DNA from 4 places in the Streptomyces sp. NPDC024017 genome. Region 4 is predicted to be linked to each of the others. Evidence: riboswitches for the same ligand, from Rfam matches in the RefSeq annotation. Region 4 holds a riboswitch; each other region holds the start of a gene.

Region 1 (3,002 bases), on a different contig from region 4:
AGCAGCGCCTCGGCCAGGGTCTGCAGGCCGGCCGCGGAGAAGCCGGTGCCGAGGACGGCGGCCGCCGCCACGGCGGTGAGCGCGGCCGGCGTCTCCGCCCGCCACCCGCCGTGCGTCCGCTGGGCGAGCCCCGCGGCCGCCACCAGCCAGGCCGCGCAGGCCAGGGCGAGGGCGATGCGGGAGAGGACCTCGTACCCCGCCGGGTCGAGACCGACCGACACGATGCCGGTCGCCAGCGCATACGTCGCCCACCAGGTGGCAAACGGGGAGGGACCGGACATAGCGCCGATGCTAGAGAGCGCCGCGCGCGTTACGAGAGGGGCACGCGCGCGTGCCCCTCAAAAACGTGAGCGGACTTCTCAGGCCGGGCGCACCACGCTGTGGATCGCCGACTCGCCGTCGTAGTAGATCGACTCCTCGCGCACGTACGTGCCGGGCTTCGGGGCGTGGATCATCATGCCGTTGCCGATGTAGATCCCGACGTGGGTGACGTCGTCGTAGAAGAAGACCAGGTCACCGGGCTGGGCCTGGGAGAGCGGGACCGTGGTGCCGGCGTTCACCTGGTCGTAGGTGGTGCGCGGCAGGGTGACGCCGGCGGCCTTCCAGGCGGCCTGGGTGAGGCCGGAGCAGTCGTAGGAGCCGGGTCCGACGGCGCCCCACACGTACGGCTTGCCGATCTGGGCGCGGGCGAAGGCGAGCGCCTTGTCGGCCTTGGTGGCGTACGAGGAGTCGGCCGGGGCTGTCGAGGTGGACGAGCCGGAGGTCGAGGACCCCGAGGACGTAGACCCGCTGTCCTGCTGCTGAGCGGCCTCGTCCTGCGCCTTCTGCTGCGCGGCCTGCTGCCGGGCCAGCTCGGCGGCCTTGCGGGCCGCCTCCTCGCGCTTCTCCTTCTCGATCGCCGCGAGCCGGGCCTTCTCCTCGGCGGTCAGCTTCGACATCAGCTCGCGCGCGTCGGCGAGCTTGCGCTGGACGGTGGCCTTGGCCGTCTTCAGATCGCCCTGCGACTCGGTCAGCGTCTCCAGGCTGTCGGTGGCCTCCTGGCGCTTCTTCATCGTCTCGGACTGCTGCGTGACGTAGTCGTCGACCGCGACCTTCTGACGGCCCGTCATCCGGTCCATCAGCTGGTTCTGGTCGAAGTAGTCCTGCGGGGTGTCCGCGAGCAGGAACGTCGCCGTGTCCGGGGCGGCGGCGCCGGTGCGGTACTGGGCGGAGGCGAAGGAACCCAGCTCCTCGCGCGCCTCGTTGAGCTTCTGGGTGCGCTGGGCGACGTCGTCCAGGAGGGTGTCGACGCGCTTGCGCTGCTTCGCGGTCTTCTCCTTGGCCGCGTTGTACTTGTCGGTCGCCGACTCGGCCTGGCGGTACAGGTCGTCGACCTTCTTCTCGACTTCCTCGAGGCTGGGCTTGTCGTCGGCCTCGGGTGCGGCGTTGGCCGACTGGGACAGCAGGGCCACGGACGTGAGGGCCGCCGTTGCGAGGGCGGGGGTCCGTATGCCTGCCACGCGCGTACCCGTAGGACGCGACTTGCGGTGCGACGCCAAGGGAGGCGACTCCTTCCATGTTCCGCCTACCGGGTTAGCTGTCGGGTTCGGGCGGGTGGTTCGGAAGGTTTGCCCTACGGCCTTCTCCGCACAGGGAGTCGGGCCGATTCACCCCAGGTTCACGGTTGGGTCCCCGGCTCCGGCTGCCGCTGCGGCACGCCGGACTCGGCGGAGGCCGCGCGGCCCGGCGACGTTCGCCGGTGGGGGTCGTGCGGCCTGGTCGCACGGTAGCCAACTCGTGTGGCCCTTGTGAAGGTTGATGGGTGATATGCCCGATACATTTTCGTGACCTTATTCCTGAGCGTTGCGGAGAGTGAATGATCAGGGATGGTTGGTCATGGATGGTCCGCAATTGCGGGGGGTGTGGCAGACCGTGATCAAGCGGTCATGGAGGGCGACAATGGGCCGCCGGGCGGTCGGCGGGATGCCGGGAGCGGGGCGATGTTCTCAGGGCGGCGGCGGGCTGTCAGTGGGGCGCCCTAGACTCGGAGAGCGATGAGCAGCCTCTTTGACGACAGCTTCCTGGCGAACCTCCAGGCCCAGCGGGGCCCCGCGGACGAGCCCCCGCCGCCACCCGAGGACGATCACGTTCCGGAGCCGATTCCGGACGATCTGTTCGGCGGGAAGTTCGACGTGCCCCCGGACCGGGACGCCTACTACCGGGACGGCGCCCCCCGCCCGGTGGTGGACACCGCCGCCCTCCTGGAGGGGCTGAACGACAACCAGCGCGCCGCCGTCGTCCACTCCGGCTCCCCGCTGCTCATCGTGGCCGGCGCCGGCTCAGGCAAGACCCGGGTGCTCACGCACCGCATCGCCCACCTGCTCGCCGAGCGCGGCGCGCACCCGGGCCAGATCCTCGCGATCACCTTCACCAACAAGGCCGCCGGCGAGATGAAGGAGCGCGTCGAGCAGCTCGTCGGCCCGCGCGCGAACGCCATGTGGGTCATGACGTTCCACAGCGCGTGCGTGCGCATCCTGCGGCGGGAGAGCAAGAAGCTCGGCTTCACCTCCTCCTTCTCGATCTACGACGCCGCCGACTCCAAGCGTCTGATGGCCCTGGTCTGCCGTGACCTGGACCTCGACCCCAAGCGCTTCCCGCCGAAGTCCTTCAGCGCCAAGATCAGCAACCTGAAGAACGAGCTGATCGACGAGGAGGACTTCGCAGCCCAGGCCACCGACGGCTTCGAGAAGACGCTCGCCCAGGCCTACGCCATGTACCAGTCGCGGCTGCGCGAGGCGAACGCCCTCGACTTCGACGACCTGATCATGACGACGGTCAATCTGCTGCGCGCCTTCCCGGACGTCGCCGAGCACTACCGCCGCCGCTTCCGGCACGTCCTGGTGGACGAGTACCAGGACACCAACCACGCCCAGTACGCCCTGGTCCGCGAGCTGGTCGGCACCTCCGAGCACCCCGTCGACGTACCGCCCGAGGCCGAGGTCCCGCCCGCCGAGCTGTGCGTG
Region 2 (3,002 bases), on a different contig from region 4:
CGAATGTGACCTACGCGACCGTAGGAAAGGGTTGACGGACGGTGAGATAAGCCACTCCTAAACTGTTCGCCAACTCCGGAATACATCGCCCGTCAGGGACGTTCCGGGGTCAGTCGCCAGACTCGGAATCCACTGATCCGGAAATGGCTCCACACGGTCCGGAAGGCGAAGTGCCCGCTCGTGTACGGCTGCGGGTCGGTGTAGTCGAAGACCGGCCGCCCGTTGTTCCACCACTGGACCGTGGAGCCGTCGGAGACGATCCGCACCCGGTTCGGCTCACCCGGGACCAGCAGCGGTTCGGTGTAGTCGAAGACCAGGGGACGGACGCCGGGCTCGCCGACGTAGCGGCGCAGCCGGGTCGTGGTGTTGTAGTTGGCGCCGTAGCCCGCGTAGTACGTCGTGAGGTGGTCGTACTCGTCGAGGGCGCCGCCGCGCGGAGTCGCGAAGAGGTCGCCCGGGGAGCGGACGTCGGTCGCGTTCCAGAAGTTGTTGAGGTCCGAGACCCGGTCGTTGACCCCTCCCTCGGACACCGGCGTGGCGGTGTACTCGAGGACGTACGGGCCGTCGAGACGCCGTGTGAACCAGACGGTCGCCCCGCTCGGTACGTCGATCTCCAGGACGCCGCGCGAGGCGGTGACCGTGCCGCCGTCCTGGAGTTCGGCGACCCATTGGCCGAGGCCGTGGCAGAAGTCGTCGTGAGCGATGAGGCGTCGGCGCCCGGGGGCGGCACTCGCGCTCCCGGGCGGGGCGATGGTCGCCAGAGCGGCTCCGGCTGCCAGGGCTGCGAACGTTCTGCGGGTGGTCGGCACGGGGCACAGCTCCTTCAGAAAGCGCTTGCACTCACGATGCGATCACTGTGTCGCAACTGCCGCCCCCTGTCGATCCCTTGAGGCGTTCGAGGCGGACACACCGAAGGCCGGACCCGGGGATCGGGGTCCGGCCTTCGGTCGCGTGTCAGGCAGGTGGTCGTGCGGTCGGTCAGCCGACGGAGACGCCGTGCGAGCGCAGGAAGGCGACCGGGTCCACGTCGGAGCCGTAGTCCGGCGTGGTGCGGATCTCGAAGTGCAGGTGCGGTCCGGTCACGTTGCCGGTCGCGCCCGACAGGCCGACCTGCTGCCCGGCGGTCACGGTCTGGCCGGCCGAGACGGAGAGCTGGGACAGGTGGGCGTACTGGGCGTAGTGGCCGTCGTTCAGCTTGATGACGACCTGGTTGCCGTAGGCGCCGCCCCAGCCGGCGGAGACGACCGTGCCCGCGCCGACGGCCTTGAGGGAGGTGCCGGTCGGGACGACGAAGTCGACACCGGTGTGGTAACCGCTGGACCACATGCTGCCGGACATGCGGTACGGCGTGCCGACGGTGGCACCGTCCACCGGGAGGGCGTAGCCGCTGGAGTTGCTCTCGGCGGCGGGCTTGGCGGCGGGCTTGGCGGCGGCCGGCTTCGCGGCGGTCTCCGCCTTCGGGGCCGACTCGGCGGCGGACGACTTGGAGGCCGACGACTTCGGCGCGGACGGGGCCGCGGGCTTCGGCGCGCTCGCCGCCTTCTTGCCGATCGACAGCTTCAGGCCCGGGTGAATCAGCGACGGGTCGGAGCCGACGGCGTCGCGGTTGTCCGCGTAGAGCTTCTTCCAGCCGCCGCTGACGTTCTGGTCGTCGGCGATCTTCGCGAGGTAGTCGCCGGCCTTCACGGTGTACGTGCGGGCACCATTGGCCTTTTCGGCAGCCTTCTTCTCGGCGGCCGGAGCGGACTGGACGGCCTTTTCAGGAGCCGACTGCGGGGTGGCGGCGTGGGCGCCGGCGGCCCCCATGAGCGGCAGGGCGAGGGCGGCCCCGCCGGTTCCGGCGACGGCGATGGAGCGGGTGAAACGCTGAGTCTTGGGGCGGCGGTGCTTACCCTTCGCGGGCATGGCGAATTCCTCTCCGTCGCCTGCGAGGTGAGCTGTCGGGTGCGAGCTGGAGATGCCCGGCCGCGCCAGGGCGCGGCTTAACCCCAAGCCGTTCCGGGAACCGGAACAGGCGTCTTACCTGTGGGTCCCCCGCTCCTGCCGTACGTCGGGTCAGTGTGTGGGGCTCCGGGCGGCGGCAGGATTAGGCGTCCGTCCGGATTGGTGTGGAACGTAAGCGACCACGACGCAATAGGACAAGCTTGCGGTTGCCCATGACGGTGTTTTTCTTGACGCGTCGGCACATGTGACGTCACCGAGCGTGGATTACGGATCTCCCGCTTTCCTCAATATCCCTGAATAACGCCAGAATTACGTGAACATGGCAACAACACATCGTCACGAATATGACGATGGTCACGCACCCCGACCTCATCTCCTTTACGATCGGGGCACGTTACCCCTTAACGACTTAAGCGCCCTATTCGGACAGAAGGGCTACTTCCGCTTAAGGCGGACGACCGTGGCGTCCAGATCCCCGCACAGGCCGACCCGCAGTCCGTGATGGAGCAGTACGGCCCCTCGGTGAACTTCGCCCGTTTCGAGGCATTCGTACGATGCCGCCGGGTCGAGGCCGCGCAGCCGGAGCGCCGGCACGGCCTCGCCGTAGCGCTGCGCCTGGAGCCAGGCGAGGACGACGGTCTCGTCGCCGAGGGCGTACTGCACGGCGCTCAGTCCGCCCTCCGGGGGACGCAGCCGGTACAGATCACCGCGCTGCACCACCGGCCGGATCTCCTTGTAGAGCCCCACCCACTCCCGCGCCTCGGCGAGCTCCTCGCTCGTCCACTTCGTGAGGTCGCCGCCGACGCCCAGCACGCCGGCCATGGCACTGACGAAGCGGAACCGCAGGGAGCTGGCCCGCCGGTTGAGCATGGCGTTCGGGCTGTCGGTGACCCAGGCGGCCATGACCCGGGCCGGATGGATCTGGCTGAAGCCGTGCTGGATGGCGAGCCGGTCGAGCGGGTCGGTGTTGTCGGAGGTCCACACCTGGTCCGTGCGGCTCAGCACGCTGAGGTCGATCCGCCCGCCACCGCCCGAGCAGGACTCGAAGGCGACGCCCG
Region 3 (3,002 bases), on a different contig from region 4:
CCGTCGCGGAGCTCGATGGCCTCGAAGGCGCCCGTGGAGGCGCCGGACGGGACGGCGGCACGACCGGTGCTGCCGTCGTCGAGGCCGACCTCGACCTCGACCGTGGGGTTGCCTCGGGAGTCCAGGATTTCCCGGGCTACGACGACGTCGATGGACGGCACGAGCATCTCCTTCTTGGTGTGACGCGGTGACGCGGGTCGCGTGGACCCGGCGAGGTGCGGGCCCGGTGGCTCGCGACATGAGCCTAACCGGCTCCGGGCGATCGGCCACCGGGTCGCCCACCCCATGGACAGAACCGAGAGTAAATTGTTTCCGAACGGAACAAAGCCCGTTGCCGAAAAAACCCCGCCCCGGTGCGTACGGGGGATGACGCACCGGGGCGGGGAGACCGTGGACCCTGGGCGGGTCCGGGTGGGCCGCTGCTTACTTCAGGTGCAGCTGCTGGCCCGTGTAGATGAGGTTGGCATCGTCGATGATGTCCTTGTTCAGCTGGTAGAGCTTCTCCCAGCCGCCCTTGACCTTCTTGTCCTCGGCGATCGAGCTGAGGGTGTCACCCTTGACGACCTTGTACTCGCCGTCGCCCTTCTCGACCTTCTTGCCGGTCGGGGTGGTGACGGTCTTCTTGGCCGCCGGACGCTCGTCGGAGCGGGAGGCCGGCTGCTGGGTCTCGCGGGACTCGGTGCTCTGCTCGGAGGAGCTGCCGGAGTCGCTCGAGGAGCCGCCGCCGGTGTAGCCGGCGCTCGACAGGCCCTTGCCGCAGACCGGCCAGGCGCCCTTGCCCTGGCTCGCCAGGACCTTCTCGGCGATCTCGATCTGCTGCTCCTTGGTGGCCTGGTCGGCGGTGGAGGCGTACTTGGTGCCGCCGTAACCGGACCAGGTGGAGGCGGAGAACTGCAGACCGCCGTAGTAGCCGTTGCCGGTGTTGATGGACCAGTTGCCGCCGGACTCGCACTGGGCGACGGTGTCCCACTCGGAGGCGGTGGCGGCGGAGGCGTTGCCGGCCGCCATCAGCGGGGCGGCGACGGCGGCACCGGTGACACCGGCGATGGCGATGACCCGAGAGGCCTTGGACGGACGGCGGTGCGTGCCCTTGCCGGAAAACAGCATGGAGAGATCCCCTCACCGACGCCTGCGAGGTGAGCTGTCGGGTTCGGGCCGGTTGAGTTGCCCGGCCGCGTCCCTCCCGGGACACGGCTTCACCCCAAGCCCTTCCGGCACAACTGGCCGGTCGGGCACCTACCTTGGGTCCCCCGCTCCTGCCTACGGCGCTTGACGCGACGACTGTTCCCGTACGGCCGCTGGCAGGATTCGGCGTTGCGGCAGCCGGGGCTCGTGGTGACGAGCGGTCACGACCGTAGACACGCGATCCGCGGAATTTCAAAGACGATCAGGGCTTCTGAGATCTATCTCTCACGGGCCTCAAACGGGACATTCTCCGCGAATCATGACGCGAACTCGTGCGGTTTGGGGGCGACTTCCGCCAACGTTTCCGCACTGCCCGAACAGCTACTCCTCGTCCCCTTCGCCCTCCACCGTGAGCTTCTGACCGGGGTGGATGAGGTTCGGGTCGGTACCGACGGCCTTCTCGTTGCCGTCGTAGAGCGCGTGCCATCCGCCGCTGACCCGAAGGGCGTCGGCGATGGACCAGAGGCTGTCGCCGACGCCCACGATGTAGGCACCTTCGGACGCGTCAGCGGAGGCCTCGTCACCGCGCGAGGAGTGACGGCCCGTGGACTCGTCCGCACGGCCGCTCTCGGGCGTGCCGGTCTCGTCGGCACTGGGACCGCGATGGCGGCCGGAGCCGGCGTCTGTCGGCGCCGAGGAGTCGTCGCTCTGCTGCGAGTTGCCGGACCGGCCGCTCTCGGGGGTGGCCGACGGAGAACCGTCGGACTGCCGGTCCTGCGACGAGTCGGAGGATGCGGACGACTTGCCCGGCTTGGCGGTTTCGTCATCCGACGATGACGACGTGTCAGGCGACGACGAAGACGAGGAAGGACTCGCGGAAGGAGACGAACCCAGCGAGTCGAGCAGACCGGGCGAGTCCTCAGACCCGGATGATTCAGACGAGTCGGACGAATCCGACCCCTTGTCCTGCTGGAGCCCGGAGAGCAGTCCGCAGGTGCGCCACGCGCCGACCCCCTGGTCGGCGAGGATTCTCTCCGCCACGGCTATCTGCTGGGAGCGGCTGGCCAGGTCGGCGCTCGCGGCGTAGTCGAGGCCGCCGTGGTTCTCCCAGTCCTCCTGGGACAGTTGCAGGCCGCCGTAGTAGCCGTTGCCGCTGTTCTGGCTCCAGGCGCCGCCGGTCTCGCAGTCCGCGACCCGGTCCCAGGTCGTGCCGTCGGCCGCACTGGCACCGGAGGCCCCGAGGAGCGGGATCGCGATGGCGGAGCCGGTCACTCCGGCCGCGACGAGGAGAGCCGGAGCCTGGCGAGGGCGACGGTGCCGACCGTTCCCGGAGAGCATACGGAGACCTTTCACGAGGCATCAGTGACCGACGCGTCCGGAATCCCGGGCCGCGTTGATGGGTGAACGTATCGGCAGACGATCACTTGTCACAAGTTAATGCCGCGCAGATCACGTGAAGATCACAGTCCTGATGTTTCGTCACCTCCCGTCGGTGAGAACTCCACCGGCAGCGTGCGCAGCCCGCGCATGATGAGGCCGCCGCGCCATCTCAGCTCGGCCGGATCCGCCGCGAGCCGGAGGTCCGGGAGACGGGTGAGGAGGGTGGCGAGCGCGGTCTGGCCCTCCAGGCGGGCGAGCGGGGCACCGAGGCAGTAGTGGATGCCGTGGCCGTACCCGAGGTGCTGGTTGTCGCGGCGGGCGAGGTCCAGCACGTCCGGATCGGCGAACCGTTCCGGGTCCCGGTCCGCGGCGGCCAGGACGACGAGGACGGGGTCGCCGGCCTCGATGTGCTGCCCGCCGAGGGTGAGGGGCTGCGTGGCGAAGCGCCAGGTGGCGAGTTCGACGGGGCCGTCGTAGCGGAGGAGTTCCTCGACGCC
Region 4 (3,002 bases):
GACGCGCATCCGGAGCCGGATGGAGGAGATCCTCGCGCTGCACACGGGCCGCACCCGCGAGCAGGTGAGCGCGGACATCGAGCGGGACAAGATCCTCACCGCCCAGGAGGCGGTGGAGTACGGCCTGGTGGACGGGATCATCCCCAGCCGCAAGGCCACCCTGGCCCCGCCGACCGGACAGTGAGGCCCAGGTGCTCCCGCCCGAACTGCCGCCGCTGCCCGCCCTGACACGCGCCGAGGCGGAACTGATCGACCGTTACCTCGAGGTCGTCGACCTGCTCGGCCGTATCAACCCGGCCCAGGACGGCGACACCTACCGCGGACTGCGTGCCGCCCAGGCCCTGGTCGGCAAGGCGACCGCGCTGCGTGACGCGCTGACCCTGATGCACCAGCGGGGCGAGACGGAACTGCACGCCGGCACGCTGACCCGGGCGCTGCGGGTGCTGGACGGCGAGCGGCGCACGGCCCGGCTCACCCTGCCCCCGGAGTCCGTCAGTTGACGCGCAACCGTCGGTCCGGACTCCCGCCCCGTCGGCGGAGCGTCCGGACCTGAGTTGAAACGGACCAAAAGACGTACCCCTGTTCGGAGTAGGGGGGAGACCAATTTTGGGACCGTTTCAGTTGCGCAACGCGCGTAGCCCGCGGACGGAATGGGGCATTCCGTCGCTGGTCCGGCGCTCCGCGAACCCGTGGACAGTGGCTCGAACGCACACGTGTCCACCCGAACGGGTGAGTGGTGAGTAACAACACAAATCCCCGGTTCCGTTGGGAAATCCGGACAGCCATGAGCCAAGATCCCTGTCTGACGACAAGCCCCCGCCGCTGTGGCGGGGCGATCCGGGCGGACGCCGAGTCCTGCCGCCGCCCGGATGACCGGTCGACAGGAGTGGATCGGCAGGAGTGGAGGACCCAAGCACGACGGGTCGCCGGGACGGTCACGCCATGACCGGACACGAGCAGCCCTTGGGGTGAAGCCGCGTCAGCGGCCGGGCAACTTTGTCAGCCCGAATCCGACAGGTCATCCTTCACAGGCGGCTGACGAAGGGTTGCGCATGACTGCGCTCAATCGTGTCCCGTCGCTCATGGCCCGGGCCGGCACGGCCTCGGCGCTCACCATCGCCGCCGTGGGCGGCTCGATCGTGGCGCCCGGCTTCGCCTCCGAGGCCGCGGCAGCCACACCGGCGACCAAGGCACTCCAGATCGCGGCCTCCAAGAAGGGTTCACCCTACAAGTACGGGGCCACCGGTCCGCACCGGTTCGACTGCTCCGGGCTCACGCTCTACTCGTTCAAGAAGGCCGGCAAGAAGCTCCCCCGCACGGCTGCCCAGCAGTACAACAAGACGCGCCACATCTCCGCCAAGAACCGCAAGGCGGGAGACCTGGTGTTCTTCCACTCGGGCAGCAACGTGTACCACGTCGGTATCTACGCGGGTAAGAACAAGCTCTGGCACTCCCCGAAGAGCGGAGACGTGGTGCGACTGCAGAAGATCTGGACCAAGAGCGTCTGGTACGGGCGCGTGAAGTGACCCGCCCGGCGTGCGGCGGCGTCCCTGACACGCCGCCGCGCGCCGGAGCGTGACATGGGCTCACGTGGATACCCGTGACCCCATGGCCGAGCACCGTCCCTGCACCGCGCGCAACGAGACTCCGCTGCAACGCGCCGACCGCAACTTCGTCGAGCTGCTCCAGGAACTCCGCGTCACCCAAACGGGTGTGCAGATCCTCTTCGCCTTCCTGCTGTCGCTGGCCTTCACGTCGCGTTTCGAGGACCTCGACACGGTCCAGCGCGTCACCTACGTCATCACGCTGCTGCTGGCCGTCCTCGCCGCCGCGCTCTTCACCGCACCGGCCGCGCTGCACCGCTCCCTCTTCCAGCAGGGCGCCAAGCCCCGCATCGTCCAGGTTTCCTCGCGACTGGCCACCACCGGCCTGAGCGTGCTGGTGTTCGCGTTCAGCGGTTCCGTGTTGCTGGTGGTCGACGTGACCACGGGCCGGACCGGTGGTATCGCCGCGGGCGCCGCGACCTTCCTGGTCTGCGTCGGCCTGTGGGGGCTGCTCCCGCGGCTGGTGCGGCGGGCGGGGCTGCGTGGGGAGGCGGACGGCACCGGGGGGACCACCGAGGAGGAGCCGGCCCGGAGCGACGTCAGGATCCCCGCACCGCTGCGGCGTACCGTCAAGCAGCCGTCGGGGCTTCGAGGGACGGCAGCGCACCGGGAGGCGTCGGCACGGCAGCGGTGACGGCCGCGGGCTCCGGCGGGTCGCGAGGCTCGGAGGGGCGTCGTAGCCGTGCGGGCGGCCCGGATGTCGGTCGCGCGGGCCGGGGCGGGCGAGACGGCCCGTCCGGCGGAGGGGTTGGGGAGGTCTCTCGGGCCCTGCTGCGAGGGCGTGGCCCTGTGCCGCGGCAGACGGGGTGGAGCGGCGGACGTGGGTGAGCTCTACGGCTCCTGCTGGACCACCGTCGTCACCGGCTGGACCGGAACGACCCACGGGAGTTCGATCGAGATGGTCTTGCCGCCCTCGCGGGTGGGGCGGATGCGGAGTCTGCCGCCGCATTCCGCGGTCAGCCAGCGGATGATGACCAGCCCTCGGCCGTTGTCCTGCTGGACGGCGGCGGGCAGGCGTCTGGGGAAACGCGGGTGGCTGTCCGTGACACCGATGCGCAGGTGCTCGTCGCGGTCGAGCTCGACGTCCACGGTGAACGTGGGCGACTGGCCGAAGGTGTGCTGGACGGCGTTGGTGGCGAGTTCGGAGATGATGAGCCGGACGGTGTCGGACACTTCCGTGTCCGCCGGCAGGCCCCACTCCGCCAGCGTGCCCACCACGTAGGCACGCGCTGCGGAGACCGAGGCGGGATCGCTCGGCAGAGTGACGGATGCTTCCAGATGGTCTGCCATGGCGACGTCGTCCCTTTCCCACGGGGCCGCAGCCCGACACGGAGCGGAGGGTTCGAGTACGGTCCCGGACTGGTGCTTCGTCGCCAGACTGCCACCAGAACACCCCTG

Evidence for each region. Region 4 has a riboswitch for cyclic di-AMP ahead of AB0G20_RS31570 (C40 family peptidase). Riboswitches for the same ligand answer to the same signal wherever they lie in the genome.
Region 1: another riboswitch for cyclic di-AMP. It lies ahead of AB0G20_RS32760 (NlpC/P60 family protein); the one in region 4 lies ahead of AB0G20_RS31570 (C40 family peptidase).
Region 2: another riboswitch for cyclic di-AMP. It lies ahead of AB0G20_RS13555 (LysM peptidoglycan-binding domain-containing M23 family metallopeptidase); the one in region 4 lies ahead of AB0G20_RS31570 (C40 family peptidase).
Region 3: another riboswitch for cyclic di-AMP. It lies ahead of AB0G20_RS19145 (transglycosylase family protein); the one in region 4 lies ahead of AB0G20_RS31570 (C40 family peptidase).

Annotation. Positions count from the first base shown of each region.
Region 1 covers NZ_JBEZYZ010000014.1:103,666-106,667, forward strand. Annotated here, with positions in the region: gene AB0G20_RS32755 (hypothetical protein) at 1-281, opposite strand, end outside; gene AB0G20_RS32760 (NlpC/P60 family protein) at 360-1,538, opposite strand; cyclic di-AMP (ydaO/yuaA leader) riboswitch at 1,547-1,719, opposite strand; gene pcrA (DNA helicase PcrA) at 2,034-3,002, shown strand, end outside.
Region 2 covers NZ_JBEZYZ010000004.1:490,417-493,418, reverse strand. Annotated here, with positions in the region: gene AB0G20_RS13560 (DUF6250 domain-containing protein) at 93-809, opposite strand; gene AB0G20_RS13555 (LysM peptidoglycan-binding domain-containing M23 family metallopeptidase) at 979-1,905, opposite strand; cyclic di-AMP (ydaO/yuaA leader) riboswitch at 1,910-2,071, opposite strand; gene AB0G20_RS13550 (alpha-galactosidase) at 2,380-3,002, opposite strand, start outside.
Region 3 covers NZ_JBEZYZ010000006.1:441,443-444,444, reverse strand. Annotated here, with positions in the region: gene eno (phosphopyruvate hydratase) at 1-161, opposite strand, end outside; gene AB0G20_RS19145 (transglycosylase family protein) at 424-1,107, opposite strand; cyclic di-AMP (ydaO/yuaA leader) riboswitch at 1,112-1,278, opposite strand; gene AB0G20_RS19140 (transglycosylase family protein) at 1,507-2,463, opposite strand; gene AB0G20_RS19135 (cytochrome P450) at 2,586-3,002, opposite strand, start outside.
Region 4 covers NZ_JBEZYZ010000013.1:181,300-184,301, forward strand. Annotated here, with positions in the region: gene AB0G20_RS31560 (ATP-dependent Clp protease proteolytic subunit) at 1-184, shown strand, start outside; gene AB0G20_RS31565 (hypothetical protein) at 192-500, shown strand; cyclic di-AMP (ydaO/yuaA leader) riboswitch at 837-1,049, shown strand; gene AB0G20_RS31570 (C40 family peptidase) at 1,053-1,526, shown strand; gene AB0G20_RS31575 (DUF6328 family protein) at 1,609-2,238, shown strand; gene AB0G20_RS31580 (ATP-binding protein) at 2,436-2,894, opposite strand.